Regions from separate parts of the Psychrobacillus syltrankelensis genome, predicted to be linked through region 1. Evidence: a T-box and tRNA genes for the amino acid it is inferred to sense, from the RefSeq annotation. Region 1 holds a T-box; the other holds one or more tRNA genes.

Region 1 (6,990 bases):
GTATTGGTTCAATCGGTCTTATTAAGGCAGTAGAGACATTTAATTTGGATAAGGGTATAAAACTTGCAACATATGCTTCAAGATGTATTGAAAACGAGATTTTAATGCATTTACGCAAAACGAACCGAATGAAATCAGAAGTCTCTTTTGATGAACCATTAAATTCTGATTCAGATGGTAATGAACTGCTCTTGTCAGATATTTTAGGGACAAGTGAAGATTTAATTATTGAAGATGTAGAAAAGAAATTAGAACGACAACATGTTTTCGAAGCCATTAATTTACTTGGTAATCGAGAAAAGTATATTATGCAATGTCGTTTTGGACTGAATGGAAAGGAAGAAATGACTCAAAAAGAAGTGGCAGATCATTTAGGAATATCACAATCGTATATTTCTCGTTTAGAGAAAAAAATAATTTTAGATTTAAAAGAGCTGTTAAATGAACCAATTGCCTGATGGGTGAAATTGGATGCCGCTCCTTCCGAATAAAGTTCAACCTACCGGACAAACTGATTAAGAACAATTAAAAAGTCCGGAGGAAGATCTATGACGAGAACAAAAGTAGAATTATGCGGCATTGATACATCTAAGCTTCCTTTACTTTCCCACGAACAAATGAAGGCACTCTTTATCCGTTTACAAGCAGGAGAAAATGCAGTAAAAGATGAACTGGTTATGTGTAATCTACGATTAGTATTAAGTCTTGTTCAACGATTTGCATATCGTGGTGAACAAGCAGATGACTTATTTCAAGTTGGGTGTATAGGGCTTATCAAGTCAATTGAAAACTTCGATTTAAAGCATAATGTTCGGTTTTCAACATATGCTGTTCCTATGATAATTGGTGAAATAAAAAGGCATTTAAGAGACCACCATTCCGTACGAGTTTCTAGATCATTAAGAGATATTGCATATAAAGCGATGAAAGCAAAAGAACAATATATTAACGAACATTTGCAAGAACCGACTTTGGAAGATCTCTCCAAAGTATTAGAAATACCAGTGGAAGATATATTGTTGTCATTAGATGCAATACAAGACCCCGTTTCCCTACAAGAACCAATTTTCAGCGATGGGGGAGATGCTATCTATATGATGGACCAATTATGTGATAATGATGTATCGGAAGAGCAATGGGTTACTTATTTTACAGTGAAAGAAACTTTTCAAAAATTAGATAACAGGCAAAAGAAGATTTTGACAAAACGCATTTACTATGGTGCTACACAAACAGAAATTGCGATGGACCTAGGATTATCACAAGCACAAATATCGAGACTTGAAAAAAGTGCTCTATCAATTATTCAAGGACAGTTGAACCCAAAAGAATCTTAATACTAGTATTTCGCTTTTTCTTAAAAGAAAAAGCGTTTTTTTTTGTATTTTTTATTCATATAATAAGAAAAAGGGGGAGTTGGGTTGAAATTTTCTGATGCACAACAAAAAGAAGTTATTGAAGCGAATAGTGGTCAATTACTGGGATATATAGTTGATGCGGAAATTGATAAAGATACTGGTTTCATCCTATCGTTCATAGTAGAAGCACAAGGAACATATCCAAATTTTTTTAACAAGAAGAACGAAACGAAAAAAATTGCTGTTCAAAATATATCGATAATTGGTAAAGATGTAATAATTGTCTCAAAAAATATGTTACTAGATTGATTCATAATTGATAAAACGCTATTTCATTGATACAATAAACAAAAACAATTGATGAAAAGTTGGTTTTTACATGACAAATGTTCAACAAAATTTAGAAAAGATAATTGATAATATGAAAACTGCTAGTTTACGTGGGAATCGTAACCTTTCAGAGGTGACTATTATTGCTGTTACGAAAGAAGTTTCTGTAGAAAGAACGGAACAGGTAATTCAAGCTGGAGTGAAACATCTAGGTGAGAATCGTCCTGAAGGACTAAAAAATAAATTAGATGCCATTAAAGAAAATGTCAAATGGCATTACATAGGAACACTGCAAACAAGAAAAGTAAAATCGGTCATTAATAATATAGATTTTTTACATTCATTAGATCGAATAAGTTTAGCGGAGGAAATAGAAAAAAGAGCGACGTCGGTTAAGGAATGCTTTGTACAAGTGAATGTAGCTGAAGAAGAATCCAAACATGGATTAGCCATAGATGATGTAGAATCTTTTATAAAAGAACTAGAAAGTTATTCACGAATACGAGTTATAGGTTTAATGACAATGGCTCCAAATACTGAGGATGAGTCAGTTATTAGAAAGGTCTTTCATAACTTAAGACAACTACAGGAGAAAATTTCAAAACAAAGCTTAGCACATGCACCTTGTACGGAATTATCAATGGGTATGTCAGGTGACTATGAGATTGCAATAGAAGAAGGCGCAACATATGTTAGAATAGGTACAGCTTTAGTCGGTAAAGAGAGGGAGGATACTAAATGAGCATGAAAGACTGGATGAAAAATTTCTTTTACTTGGAAGAAGATGAAGAAAATTCAACAGATCAGCAACTAAGAACTCAACAACAGAAGCCAGTGGAAAGTAATATAAAACAGCAGCCGGTTAGACCCTCCACTAAAGAAAGAAAATATAATACAGCACCTAAAGAAACAGCTGCATCTAATCTTGTAAGTATTCAAAATGTACAAAAGTCATCTAAAGTGATTCTAATCGAACCAAGAGTATATGCAGAAGCTCAAGATATCTCCGAACATTTAAAAAGTAAAAAGGCTGTTATTGTAAATTTACAACGCATTGATAAAGAACAAGGAATAAGAATCATCGACTTTTTAAGTGGGACAGTGTACGCTTTAGGAGGAGACATACAGCGGATAGGTACGGATATATTCCTTTGTGCACCAGATTCTGTAGAAGTTGCTGGAGCAATATCGGATTATTATTATAACGACCTAGATTGAAAGAGGAGTAAATATTATCATGATCTTAGTATTAATCTTGTTAAGTAAACTTGTACAATATTATACCTATGCATTATTCATCTACATATTCATGTCATGGGTACCAAGTATTCAACAATCAAGTTTTGGACGTTTGTTAGGAAGAATATGCGAACCATATTTAGAACCATTTAGAAAGATTATTCCTCCAATCGGTATGATTGATATTTCTCCAATTGTTGCAATTTTTGTATTAAATATTGCACTTAAAGGAATAATATCATTAGCAAACTACTTTTTATAAACCTCACTTCTGTGAGGTTTTTTACTATCTTCGAGAGGGAATATTATAATGGAAAATGTATTACAGCATTTTAGAAAAGAAGAGCAGCCATTCATAGAACAAGTTGTGAATATTATGCGTGAAGTAGAGGATCGATATGCTCCGAAGTTAACTGATTTTTTAGATCCTAGGCAGCAATTTATTGTAGACTCTATAAGAAGACAATATGGAGATATAGAATCTGTTTCAGATGGTGCATTGGAGGATGTAGAGCGAAAGAGAGTTCTTTTATATCCAACCTACTATGTACCTACCAATGATGATTTTGCTATGACCGTTGTAGAAGTTCATTACCCTAATAAGTTTGTTACCTTACGTCATAAGGATGTATTAGGTTCAATGATGTCATTAGGAATTGATCGCAGTAAATTTGGGGATATTCGTGTCGAAGACGGTGCAATTCAATTTGTTGTTGCAACGGAAGTAATAGATTATGTGCGAGCAAATTTTGTTGGTATTGGAAAAGTAAAAGTTCATATTGAAATTGTGGAGGATCGATTAAAATATTTTCAGCAGCATGAGGAATGGACATCTGAATCTTTAATAGTAAGTTCCTTAAGATTAGACACAGTTATTTCAGCAGTCTTTAATATTTCTCGCCAGAAATCTTCAGCTCTCATACAAAGTGGTAAAGTAAAAGTGAACTGGTCTGAAAAAGATCAAATTTCCATGGAGCTTCAAGAATCAGATTTAATCTCTATTAGAGGGTTAGGAAGAGTAAAAATATTAATGATTGAAGGTAGGACAAAAAAAGACAAAATTAGACTACAAATAGGTCGATTAGAACAAAAAATTAAATAATCAATAAATATGTTCGAATTTTGATGTATTCGCTAGCTCCTAAATGTATAATAGAAAATAAGAATGCTAGGAAACTACAGTAAAGGAGATGGAATATATGCCATTAACACCACTTGATATACATAACAAGGAATTCAGTAAAGGTTTCAGAGGATACAATGAGGATGAAGTAAATGAATTCTTAGATCAAATTATGAAGGACCTTGAAATTCTATTAAAAGAAAAAAAAGAACTAGAAACAAAACTTAAATCATCAAGCGAAAGAGTTGGGCATTTTACATCGATTGAAGAAACTTTACATAAATCTATTGTTGTCGCACAAGAAGCTGCAGAGGAAGTACGCCGCAACTCACAAAAAGAAGCTAAGCTAATTGTAAAAGAAGCAGAAAAAAACGCGGACCGAATTGTGAACGAAGCACTTACAAAAGCAAGAAGGATAGCTCTTGAAATTGAAGAACTGAAAAAACAATCTAAAGTTTTCAGGAATCGTTTCAAAATGCTTGTCGAAGCACAATTAGACTTGATTAATACCGATGACTGGAATCATTTAATGGAATATGATGTGGATACAACAGAAATAGATCGCATTTCTATCACAGAGGACTAATACATTCTTGACTGATGCACATACTTTTCCTATAATAATTTCATATCATATAATTATGCGTTGAAAAAGACGTCTAAATGAGTTTTAGAAATAGCGACTTGAGGATGGTGAAAGCTCAAGCAATGAAACTTTTTAGATTATCACTTTGGAGCAAAGACACTGAACTTAAAGGTAAGTGTTTTCGGTTTATGTCCCGTTATGGCATACTAAGCGGCGATTTTTTTGTAAATCGCAAGTAGGGTGGTACCGCGAGCAATAACTTCTCGTCCCTTTTTGGGATGAGGAGTTTTTTTATTTGTTTCAAGTAGAAACAATTAATTGAGAAAATTAATGCTTGCACTTTAAGCAAATGTTTTCTGCCTATCTGAACAAAGTGACTCGGAAGCAAGAAACCAAGGCGATTTTGATTAAATTAAGGAGGAATTATTAAATGGAGTACAAAGACACGTTATTAATGCCAAAAACAGATTTCCCAATGCGTGGAAATTTACCAGTGAAAGAATTAGATGTTCAAGAAAAATGGAATGAAATGGACATATATAGAAAAGTACAGGAAAGAACAGCAGGTCGTCCATTCTTCGTATTACATGATGGCCCTCCCTATGCAAACGGTGATCTGCACATGGGACACGCACTAAACAAAGTATTAAAAGATATGATTGTTCGTTATAAATCAATGAGTGGTTTCAATGCCCCTTATGTTCCTGGCTGGGATACACATGGTTTACCAATTGAACAAGCACTTACTAATAAAGGAGTAAAGCGCAAAGAAATGTCTTTAGCAGAGTTCAGAAAGCTTTGTGAAGAATATGCGTATGAACAAATTAATAACCAACGCTCTCAATTTAAGCGTCTAGGAGTGCGAGGAGATTGGGAGAATCCATATGTAACCCTTACTCCAGCTTTTGAATCTCGTCAAATCGAGGTTTTCGGTGCAATGGCGAAAAAAGGATATATATATAAAGGTCTAAAACCGGTTTATTGGTCACCTTCAAGTGAATCTGCACTAGCGGAAGCAGAAATTGAGTACCAAGACAAAAAGTCACCATCTATCTATGTTAGCTTTGCTATAACAGAGGGAAAAGGTGTTCTTGAAGAGGGTACTAAAATTATTATTTGGACGACAACTCCTTGGACAATTCCAGCTAACTTGGCTATCTCATTGCATCCAGCAGTAGAATATGCTGTAGTTAGTGCAAAAGATTCTAAATTTGTGGTGGCAAAAGATTTAGTAGAATCTGTAGCTACAGAGCTTGGTTGGGAAGAATATTCGATAGAACGTACTGTAGTCGGGAAAGATATGGATCGACTTGTTGCCAAACATCCTTTATATGATCGAGATTCGCTTGTAATACTTGGAGAGCATGTTACAACTGAATCAGGGACAGGATGTGTTCACACAGCTCCTGGACATGGGGAAGATGACTTCTACGTTGGTAAAGCTTATGGACTAGATGTACTATGTCCAGTAGATGATCGTGGTGTTATGACTTCAGAAGCACCAGGATTCGAAGGATTATTCTATGATACAGCAAACAAAGCAATCACTGAAGCACTTGATGAAGTAGGGGCTCTTGAAAAACTTACATTCTTTACACATTCATATCCTCATGATTGGCGTACAAAAAAACCAGTTATTTATCGTGCAACTGCACAATGGTTTGCATCAATTGAATCATTTAGAGATGAGTTATTACAAGCAATCCGTGATACATCCTTCACACCTGCTTGGGGTGAGACTAGACTTTATAACATGATTCGCGATCGTGGAGACTGGTGTATTTCTCGTCAGCGTGTATGGGGAGTTCCTATTCCAGTATTTTACGCGGAGGATGGGGAACCAATCCTGACAGAAGAAACAATTTCTCATGTATCAAAGTTATTCCGTGAACATGGCTCTAATATTTGGTTCCAAAAAGAAGCAAAAGAATTATTACCAGAAGGATTTACACATCCTAGAAGTCCGAATGGTATCTTTACGAAGGAAACTGATATTATGGACGTTTGGTTTGATTCTGGTTCAACACATCAAGGTGTGTTAGAAGAACGTGATGATTTAGTTTTCCCAGCAGATTTGTATTTAGAAGGATCTGACCAATATCGTGGTTGGTTTAACTCTTCTTTAATCACAAGCACTGCAATGTTTGGGCATGCTCCGTACAAAGGTTTATTAAGCCATGGATTTACGTTAGATGGAAATGGACGTAAAATGAGTAAATCACTTGGAAACGTAATCGTACCTGCCAAAGTGATCAACCAACTTGGAGCAGATATCGTTCGATTATGGGTTGCTTCTGTAGATTATACTGCTGACGTTCGTGTATCAGATGCTATATTTAAACAAGTATCGGAAG
Region 2 (6,990 bases), 1.3 Mb from region 1:
CTACTTGTAGCAGGGATAATGCTATCTAATAATACAAGAGATATTGTAGAGGACAAAGAGGGCGGCAGAAAAACTATGGCCATACTTGTAGGTAGAAAAAATGCCATTACCATCTTAGCTTCTTACTTTATTATCTCTTACTTATGGATTGTTATTTTAGTAATTATGCAAGTTGTTACTCCTTGGACTTTGTTAGTCGTTCTAAGCATAAAAAAACCATTGCATGCGATCAAATTATTTAGAGAAAAAGAAAATTCAATCGAAGTAGCACCAGCAATGAAAGATACAGCACTCACAAACACGATATTTGTATTTTTACTAGGTGTTGGGTTACTTCTAGGATATTACATTTAAAATAAACAGCTAGGAAATAATTTTCCTAGCTGTTTTTCATTTTATTTGCTTGCTCATCTTCTAATCATTAAATAATGAGTAAGCTCTACCCTTAAGATCATCTTGGCTTCACAAACTTTTGAGTGCTTTGCACGAAACATTGCATAATATTGGCTTAAAGCGACCAATTATTCACGGAGAGCAACTATTTATTAGACCAAAGCAACCAATTCTCAATATAAAAAGTTTACATTTGATGAGATGACTCACATCAGCATTAGAAAAAAAGCGAATGCAACAGATCAATATAGGTTATATTGTGCTTCTCTAACAAGTGGTACTACCTATAATAAAAATTGTTTAAATACCTTAGTGAATTAATTACAAAGGGAATTACCCCAAATTAGCGTGAACCATAGGTAAAATTTCTTAAACATAAAGCTATGTTAAATTCTTATGTTGATTTGTGACCATAAGAAAACCGCCTTTGTGAAAAGGCGGTTAATTGAGCTATCGGCTCCTGTTAGCGTAATCACCTTAAGTGACAAGGTCATCTTACCGTCTGGTAAACGAGACCTATGGCTCCAGAATCAAAGGTCTTGTTTTCGATTAGCTTAAGATTGATCTTCTCCTTGAGACCTTGGAATAACGGCAATCCCTCACCGAGAAGGACGGGAGAAACCGTAATTTTAAACTCATCAATTAAATCAAGCTGCATAAGGTGGTGTGCGAACCTAGGACTGCCGAGGATGACCATATCCTTGCCTGGCTGCTGTTTGAGGTTATTGATCTCTTCCTCGACATCTTCTTTCACGAGTCTGGAATTATTCCATTCGACTTTCTCCAGAGTCTTGGAAAAAACGATTTTGGCTGTCTTTTCGATCCACTCAGCATGATTCCGCTCATGCTGTGAAGCTGATGGGTTCGAAGGCACAGATGGCCAGTAACTGTGCATCATCTGATAAGTCCCACGTCCCCAAATGACAGTGTCGGCAGTACTCAGAATTTCTTTCGCGTGTTTCTCCAAATCAGCATTGTAGGAAACCCAGCCAATGTCCATTTCACCATTCGGCCCTTCTACGAAACCGTCAAGCGATGCGTGCAGAAATAGAACGAGTTTTCTCATTTTCAGTTCTCCTTTGTTCATGAGGAATATCTACATTATACATATACATTAACTACATTTTAACATAATTCAACTTGGGTTGTTTCTTATGGATTGCTAATCCCAAACCTGCCCGAAAGCCGAAGCTTTGTGTGCGTGTCGGTACCAGTAAACAGGCACGATTCGACCAACATATTTTTCTTATTCGATTAGGTATTCTCATATTCCTTGTTGTCTATATAACGGAACCAAGCCAAATAATGTTGCAAATATTTGGTTACAACACCATTGAAGCGGTTCATCCATTTCTTCAAGCGGCTCTGATAGCTATTTACGTTTTGGATATGGTACACTCCTTTGACACGTTGTTTTCCCTCGGACTTGAATGGTAATGAGCCAAGCCCTTTGCATTCGCATAGGAGCTGAATGCCCGCAAGGAATCCGTGCAAAGTACGTTTGAATTCGATAGATGACCGCCAATCGCCTCATCTAATTACGTTGTCCGAATGCGACCACGCCCAAGAACGCCAGAGTACGTCATTTTCTGAAGGTCACGGGCAACGAGGGCACATACTTGGTCCTTGCTTATACCACGATATTTGGCTTTTCTGCCTCGTTTACGTGGCTTGCGTTCGGTGATGTTCCGCTTGGCCCTTTTCCGAGTACAGATCATCTCCGAACCGAATTGTTACCTTTATCATAAAACTTTTGTTCGTAATTATTAAATATCAACATTAAAATTTAACAAAGCCAAACATAAAAAAAAGGTAATCATATAAATGATTACCTTTTTTAAAACCTTTATGACCCCTACGGGATTCGAACCCGTGTTACCGCCGTGAAAGGGCGGTGTCTTAACCGCTTGACCAAGGGGCCAAATATATGGCGGAGAAGGAGGGATTTGAACCCTCGCGCCGGTTGCCCGACCTACACCCTTAGCAGGGGCGCCTCTTCAGCCACTTGAGTACTTCCCCATATATATGGCTCCGAAGGTAGGACTCGAACCTACGACCAATCGGTTAACAGCCGATTGCTCTACCACTGAGCTACTTCGGAATAATGGTGGGCCTAAATGGACTCGAACCATCGACCTCACGCTTATCAGGCGTGCGCTCTAACCAGCTGAGCTATAGGCCCATTATTGGAGCGGGTGAAGAGAATCGAACTCTCATCATCAGCTTGGAAGGCTGAGGTTTTACCACTAAACTACACCCGCATAAATGGTGGCTCAGGACGGAATCGAACCGCCGACACAAGGATTTTCAGTCCTTTGCTCTACCGACTGAGCTACTGAGCCTACTTCGATTTACGCTAAACGTCGCATCTCTTTTTCAGCTGTACTCGTTCAATCATTCACGTACTTGAGTACGTTCCTTCTTTCACTCGCTTGCTTCCTTGAACTGCTTGCTTATCTTAAATCTCTAAAAAATATGTACTGTTATTTATCTATTAAAACTTATAAATAAATGGCGGTCCCGACCGGGATCGAACCGGCGATCTCCTGCGTGACAGGCAGGCATGTTAACCGCTACACCACGGGACCATTTGGTTGCGGGGACAGGATTTGAACCTGTGACCTTCGGGTTATGAGCCCGACGAGCTACCGAACTGCTCCACCCCGCGACAATAATATACAATCTTTTAAATTTACTTGTTAAAGATTAAATATGCTTCCAACAACAATAGTTTTAAAATGGAGGAGGAAGAGGGATTCGAACCCCCGCGCGGTATGACCCGCCTGTCGGTTTTCAAGACCGATCCCTTCAGCCAGACTTGGGTATTCCTCCGAAATATTGTTGGTGGACCTTGCAGGACTCGAACCTGCGACCGGACGGTTATGAGCCGTCTGCTCTAACCAACTGAGCTAAAGGTCCTTAAGATGGCGGCAGAGGGAGTCGAACCCACGACCTTTCGGGTATGAACCGAATGCTCTAGCCAGCTGAGCTACGCCGCCATGATCTTTACATTTTAACATTATTATGGTGGAGCCTAGCGGGATCGAACCGCTGACCTCCTGCGTGCAAGGCAGGCGCTCTCCCAGCTGAGCTAAGGCCCCATAATTTAATAACTGGTCGGGAAGACAGGATTCGAACCTGCGACCCCTTGGTCCCAAACCAAGTGCTCTACCAAGCTGAGCTACTTCCCGTCTATATGGCGCGCCCGGCAGGAGTCGAACCCACAACCTTCTGATCCGTAGTCAGACGCTCTATCCAATTGAGCTACGGGCGCATATATTTTTCAAAAAAGTGGTGCCGAGGACCGGAATCGAACCGGTACGGTAGTCACCTACCGCAGGATTTTAAGTCCTGTGCGTCTGCCAGTTCCGCCACCCCGGCACTTAAATGAATTTATGGAGCGGAAGACGAGGTTCGAACTCGCGACCCCCACCTTGGCAAGGTGGTGTTCTACCACTGAACTACTTCCGCTCGGTTATGAAATTAATGGTGCGGGTGAAGGGAGTCGAACCCCCACGCCTTGCGGCGCTAGATCCTAAGTCTAGTGCGTCTGCCAGTTCCGCCACACCCGCATAGATAATTCACTTAAAAAGTGATGAGCCATGTAGGATTCGAACCTACGACCCTCTGATTAAAAGTCAGATGCTCTACCAACTGAGCTAATGGCTCGGAATTAATGGTGCCGGAGAAAGGACTTGAACCCTCAACCTACTGATTACAAGTCAGTTGCTCTACCAGTTGAGCTACTCCGGCAAGAATAGAAAGTATGGTGGAGGATGACGGGCTCGAACCGCCGACCCTCTGCTTGTAAGGCAGATGCTCTCCCAGCTGAGCTAATCCTCCTGGGTAAAATTACGATAAGTAGAACATTTCTGTATCAACTTAATTTAATAACTTTATGTATTTATTGCAAGCCCAGCGATGTCCTACTCTCACAGGGGGAAACCCCCAACTACCATCGGCGCTGAAGAACTTAACTTCCGTGTTCGATATGGGAACGGGTGTGACCTCTTCGCCATCATCACTAGACTTGAATAATTATTGAAAGACAAGTTTTATTATAACAACTCTGTAGAATATTACAAGAGTTTTTTTAAAAAAATTATTCTTTCAAAACTGGATAAAAGACATTGATGAATACAAATTCTATTTGGTTAAGTCCTCGATCGATTAGTATTCGTCAGCTGCACGTGTCGCCACGCTTCCACCCCGAACCTATCTACCTCATCGTCTTTGAGGGATCTTACTTACTTGCGTAATGGGAAATCTCATCTTGAGGGGGGCTTCGTGCTTAGATGCTTTCAGCACTTATCCCGTCCACACATAGCTACCCAGCGATGCTCTTGGCAGAACAACTGGTACACCAGCGGTGTGTCCATCCCGGTCCTCTCGTACTAAGGACAGCTCCTCTCAAATTTCCTACGCCCACGACGGATAGGGACCGAACTGTCTCACGACGTTCTGAACCCAGCTCGCGTACCGCTTTAATGGGCGAACAGCCCAACCCTTGGGACCGACTACAGCCCCAGGATGCGATGAGCCGACATCGAGGTGCCAAACCTCCCCGTCGATGTGGACTCTTGGGGAGATAAGCCTGTTATCCCCGGGGTAGCTTTTATCCGTTGAGCGATGGCCCTTCCATGCGGAACCACCGGATCACTAAGCCCGTCTTTCGACCCTGCTCGACTTGTAGGTCTCGCAGTCAAGCTCCCTTCTGCCTTTACACTCTTCGAATGATTTCCAACCATTCTGAGGGAACCTTTGGGCGCCTCCGTTACACTTTAGGAGGCGACCGCCCCAGTCAAACTACCCGCCTGACACTGTCTCCTACCCGGGTTACGGGTATGGGTTAGAATTTCAATACAACCAGGGCAGTATCCCACCGACGCCTCCTCCGAAGCTGGCGCTCCGGGCTCTAAGGCTCCTGCCTATCCTGTACAAGTTGCACCAAAATTCAATATCAAGCTATAGTAAAGCTCCACGGGGTCTTTCCGTCCTGTCGCGGGTAACCTGCATCTTCACAGGTACTATAATTTCACCGAGTCTCTCGTTGAGACAGTGCCCAGATCGTTACGCCTTTCGTGCGGGTCGGAACTTACCCGACAAGGAATTTCGCTACCTTAGGACCGTTATAGTTACGGCCGCCGTTTACTGGGGCTTCAATTCGCACCTTCGCTTGCGCTAAGCACTCCTCTTAACCTTCCAGCACCGGGCAGGCGTCAGCCCCTATACTTCACCTTACGGTTTTGCAGAGACCTGTGTTTTTGCTAAACAGTCGCCTGGGCCTATTCACTGCGGCTCTTCTAGGCTATACACCCAAAAGAGCACCCCTTCTCCCGAAGTTACGGGGTCATTTTGCCGAGTTCCTTAACGAGAGTTCTCTCGCTCACCTTAGGATTCTCTCCTCGACTACCTGTGTCGGTTTGCGGTACGGGCACCTATCACCTCGCTAGAGGCTTTTCTTGGCAGTGTGAAATCAGGAACTTCGGACTAAGTCCTCGCCATCACAGCTCAATGTTACAGAGTGCGGATTTGCCTACACTCACACCTTACTGCTTGGACGTGCATAACCAACAGCACGCTTACCCTATCCTTCTGCGTCCCCCCATTACTCAAACGGTGGTTTGGTGGTACAGGAATATCAACCTGTTGTCCATCGTCTACGCCTATCGGCCTCGACTTAGGTCCCGACTAACCCTGAGCGGACGAGCCTTCCTCAGGAAACCTTAGTCATACGGTGGATGGGATTCTCACCCATCTTTCGCTACTCATACCGGCATTCTCACTTCTAAGCGCTCCACCAGTCCTTCCGGTCTGACTTCAACGCCCTTAGAACGCTCTCCTACCACTGATACCATAGGTATCAATCCACAGCTTCGGTGATTTGTTTAGCCCCGATACATTTTCGGCGCAGCGTCACTCGACCAGTGAGCTATTACGCACTCTTTAAATGATGGCTGCTTCTAAGCCAACATCCTGGTTGTCTAAGCAACGCCACATCCTTTTCCACTTAACAAATACTTTGGGACCTTAGCTGGTGGTCTGGGCTGTTTCCCTCTTGACTACGGATCTTATCACTCGCAGTCTGACTCCCAAACATAAATCATTGGCATTCGGAGTTTGTCTGAATTCGGTAACCCGGGATGGGCCCCTAGTCCAAACAGTGCTCTACCTCCAAGATTCTAACGTTTGAGGCTAGCCCTAAAGCTATTTCGGAGAGAACCAGCTATCTCCAGGTTCGATTGGAATTTCTCCGCTACCCACACCTCATCCCCGCACTTTTCAACGTGCGTGGGTTCGGACCTCCAGTAAGTGTTACCTTACCTTCATCCTGGACATGGGTAGATCACCTGGTTTCGGGTCTACGACCACATACTCATTCGCCCTATTCAGACTCGCTTTCGCTGCGGCTCCGTCTTCTCAACTTAACCTTGCATGTAATCGTAACTCGCCGGTTCATTCTACAAAAGGCACGCCATCACCCATTAACGGGCTCTGACTACTTGTAGGCACACGGTTTCAGGATCTATTTCACTCCCCTTCCGGGGTGCTTTTCACCTTTCCCTCACGGTACTGGTTCACTATCGGTCACTAGGT

Evidence for each region. The T-box of region 1 lies ahead of ileS (isoleucine--tRNA ligase). A T-box ahead of a tRNA ligase gene usually reads a tRNA of that ligase, here a tRNA-Ile.
Region 2: it has a tRNA-Ile gene. The T-box ahead of ileS (isoleucine--tRNA ligase) is inferred to sense a tRNA for this amino acid. The anticodon was not compared.

Annotation. Positions count from the first base shown of each region.
Region 1 covers NZ_CM144227.1:1,282,910-1,289,899, reverse strand. The annotation lists gene sigE (RNA polymerase sporulation sigma factor SigE) at 1-458, shown strand, start outside; gene sigG (RNA polymerase sporulation sigma factor SigG) at 549-1,337, shown strand; gene ACTSKG_RS06530 (YlmC/YmxH family sporulation protein) at 1,422-1,667, shown strand; gene ACTSKG_RS06525 (YggS family pyridoxal phosphate-dependent enzyme) at 1,738-2,430, shown strand; gene ACTSKG_RS06520 (cell division protein SepF) at 2,427-2,906, shown strand; gene ACTSKG_RS06515 (YggT family protein) at 2,926-3,189, shown strand; gene ACTSKG_RS06510 (YlmH family RNA-binding protein) at 3,238-4,029, shown strand; gene ACTSKG_RS06505 (DivIVA domain-containing protein) at 4,127-4,636, shown strand; T-box leader at 4,688-4,910, shown strand; gene ileS (isoleucine--tRNA ligase) at 5,067-6,990, shown strand, end outside.
Region 2 covers NZ_CM144227.1:2,564-9,553, reverse strand. The annotation lists gene ACTSKG_RS00130 (1,4-dihydroxy-2-naphthoate polyprenyltransferase) at 1-354, shown strand, start outside; gene ACTSKG_RS00125 (dihydrofolate reductase family protein) at 884-1,459, opposite strand; partial or broken gene ACTSKG_RS00120 (IS1595 family transposase) at 1,546-2,106, opposite strand; tRNA gene ACTSKG_RS00115 (tRNA-Glu) at 2,243-2,314, opposite strand; tRNA gene ACTSKG_RS00110 (tRNA-Ser) at 2,322-2,412, opposite strand; tRNA gene ACTSKG_RS00105 (tRNA-Asn) at 2,420-2,494, opposite strand; tRNA gene ACTSKG_RS00100 (tRNA-Ile) at 2,499-2,575, opposite strand; tRNA gene ACTSKG_RS00095 (tRNA-Gly) at 2,581-2,654, opposite strand; tRNA gene ACTSKG_RS00090 (tRNA-Phe) at 2,660-2,735, opposite strand; tRNA gene ACTSKG_RS00085 (tRNA-Asp) at 2,906-2,981, opposite strand; tRNA gene ACTSKG_RS00080 (tRNA-Met) at 2,985-3,061, opposite strand; tRNA gene ACTSKG_RS00075 (tRNA-Ser) at 3,133-3,225, opposite strand; tRNA gene ACTSKG_RS00070 (tRNA-Ile) at 3,236-3,312, opposite strand; tRNA gene ACTSKG_RS00065 (tRNA-Met) at 3,319-3,392, opposite strand; tRNA gene ACTSKG_RS00060 (tRNA-Ala) at 3,419-3,494, opposite strand; tRNA gene ACTSKG_RS00055 (tRNA-Pro) at 3,508-3,584, opposite strand; tRNA gene ACTSKG_RS00050 (tRNA-Arg) at 3,591-3,667, opposite strand; tRNA gene ACTSKG_RS00045 (tRNA-Leu) at 3,686-3,774, opposite strand; tRNA gene ACTSKG_RS00040 (tRNA-Gly) at 3,790-3,864, opposite strand; tRNA gene ACTSKG_RS00035 (tRNA-Leu) at 3,881-3,965, opposite strand; tRNA gene ACTSKG_RS00030 (tRNA-Lys) at 3,990-4,062, opposite strand; tRNA gene ACTSKG_RS00025 (tRNA-Thr) at 4,071-4,146, opposite strand; tRNA gene ACTSKG_RS00020 (tRNA-Val) at 4,161-4,236, opposite strand; rRNA gene rrf (5S ribosomal RNA) at 4,307-4,422, opposite strand; rRNA gene ACTSKG_RS00010 (23S ribosomal RNA) at 4,544-6,990, opposite strand, start outside.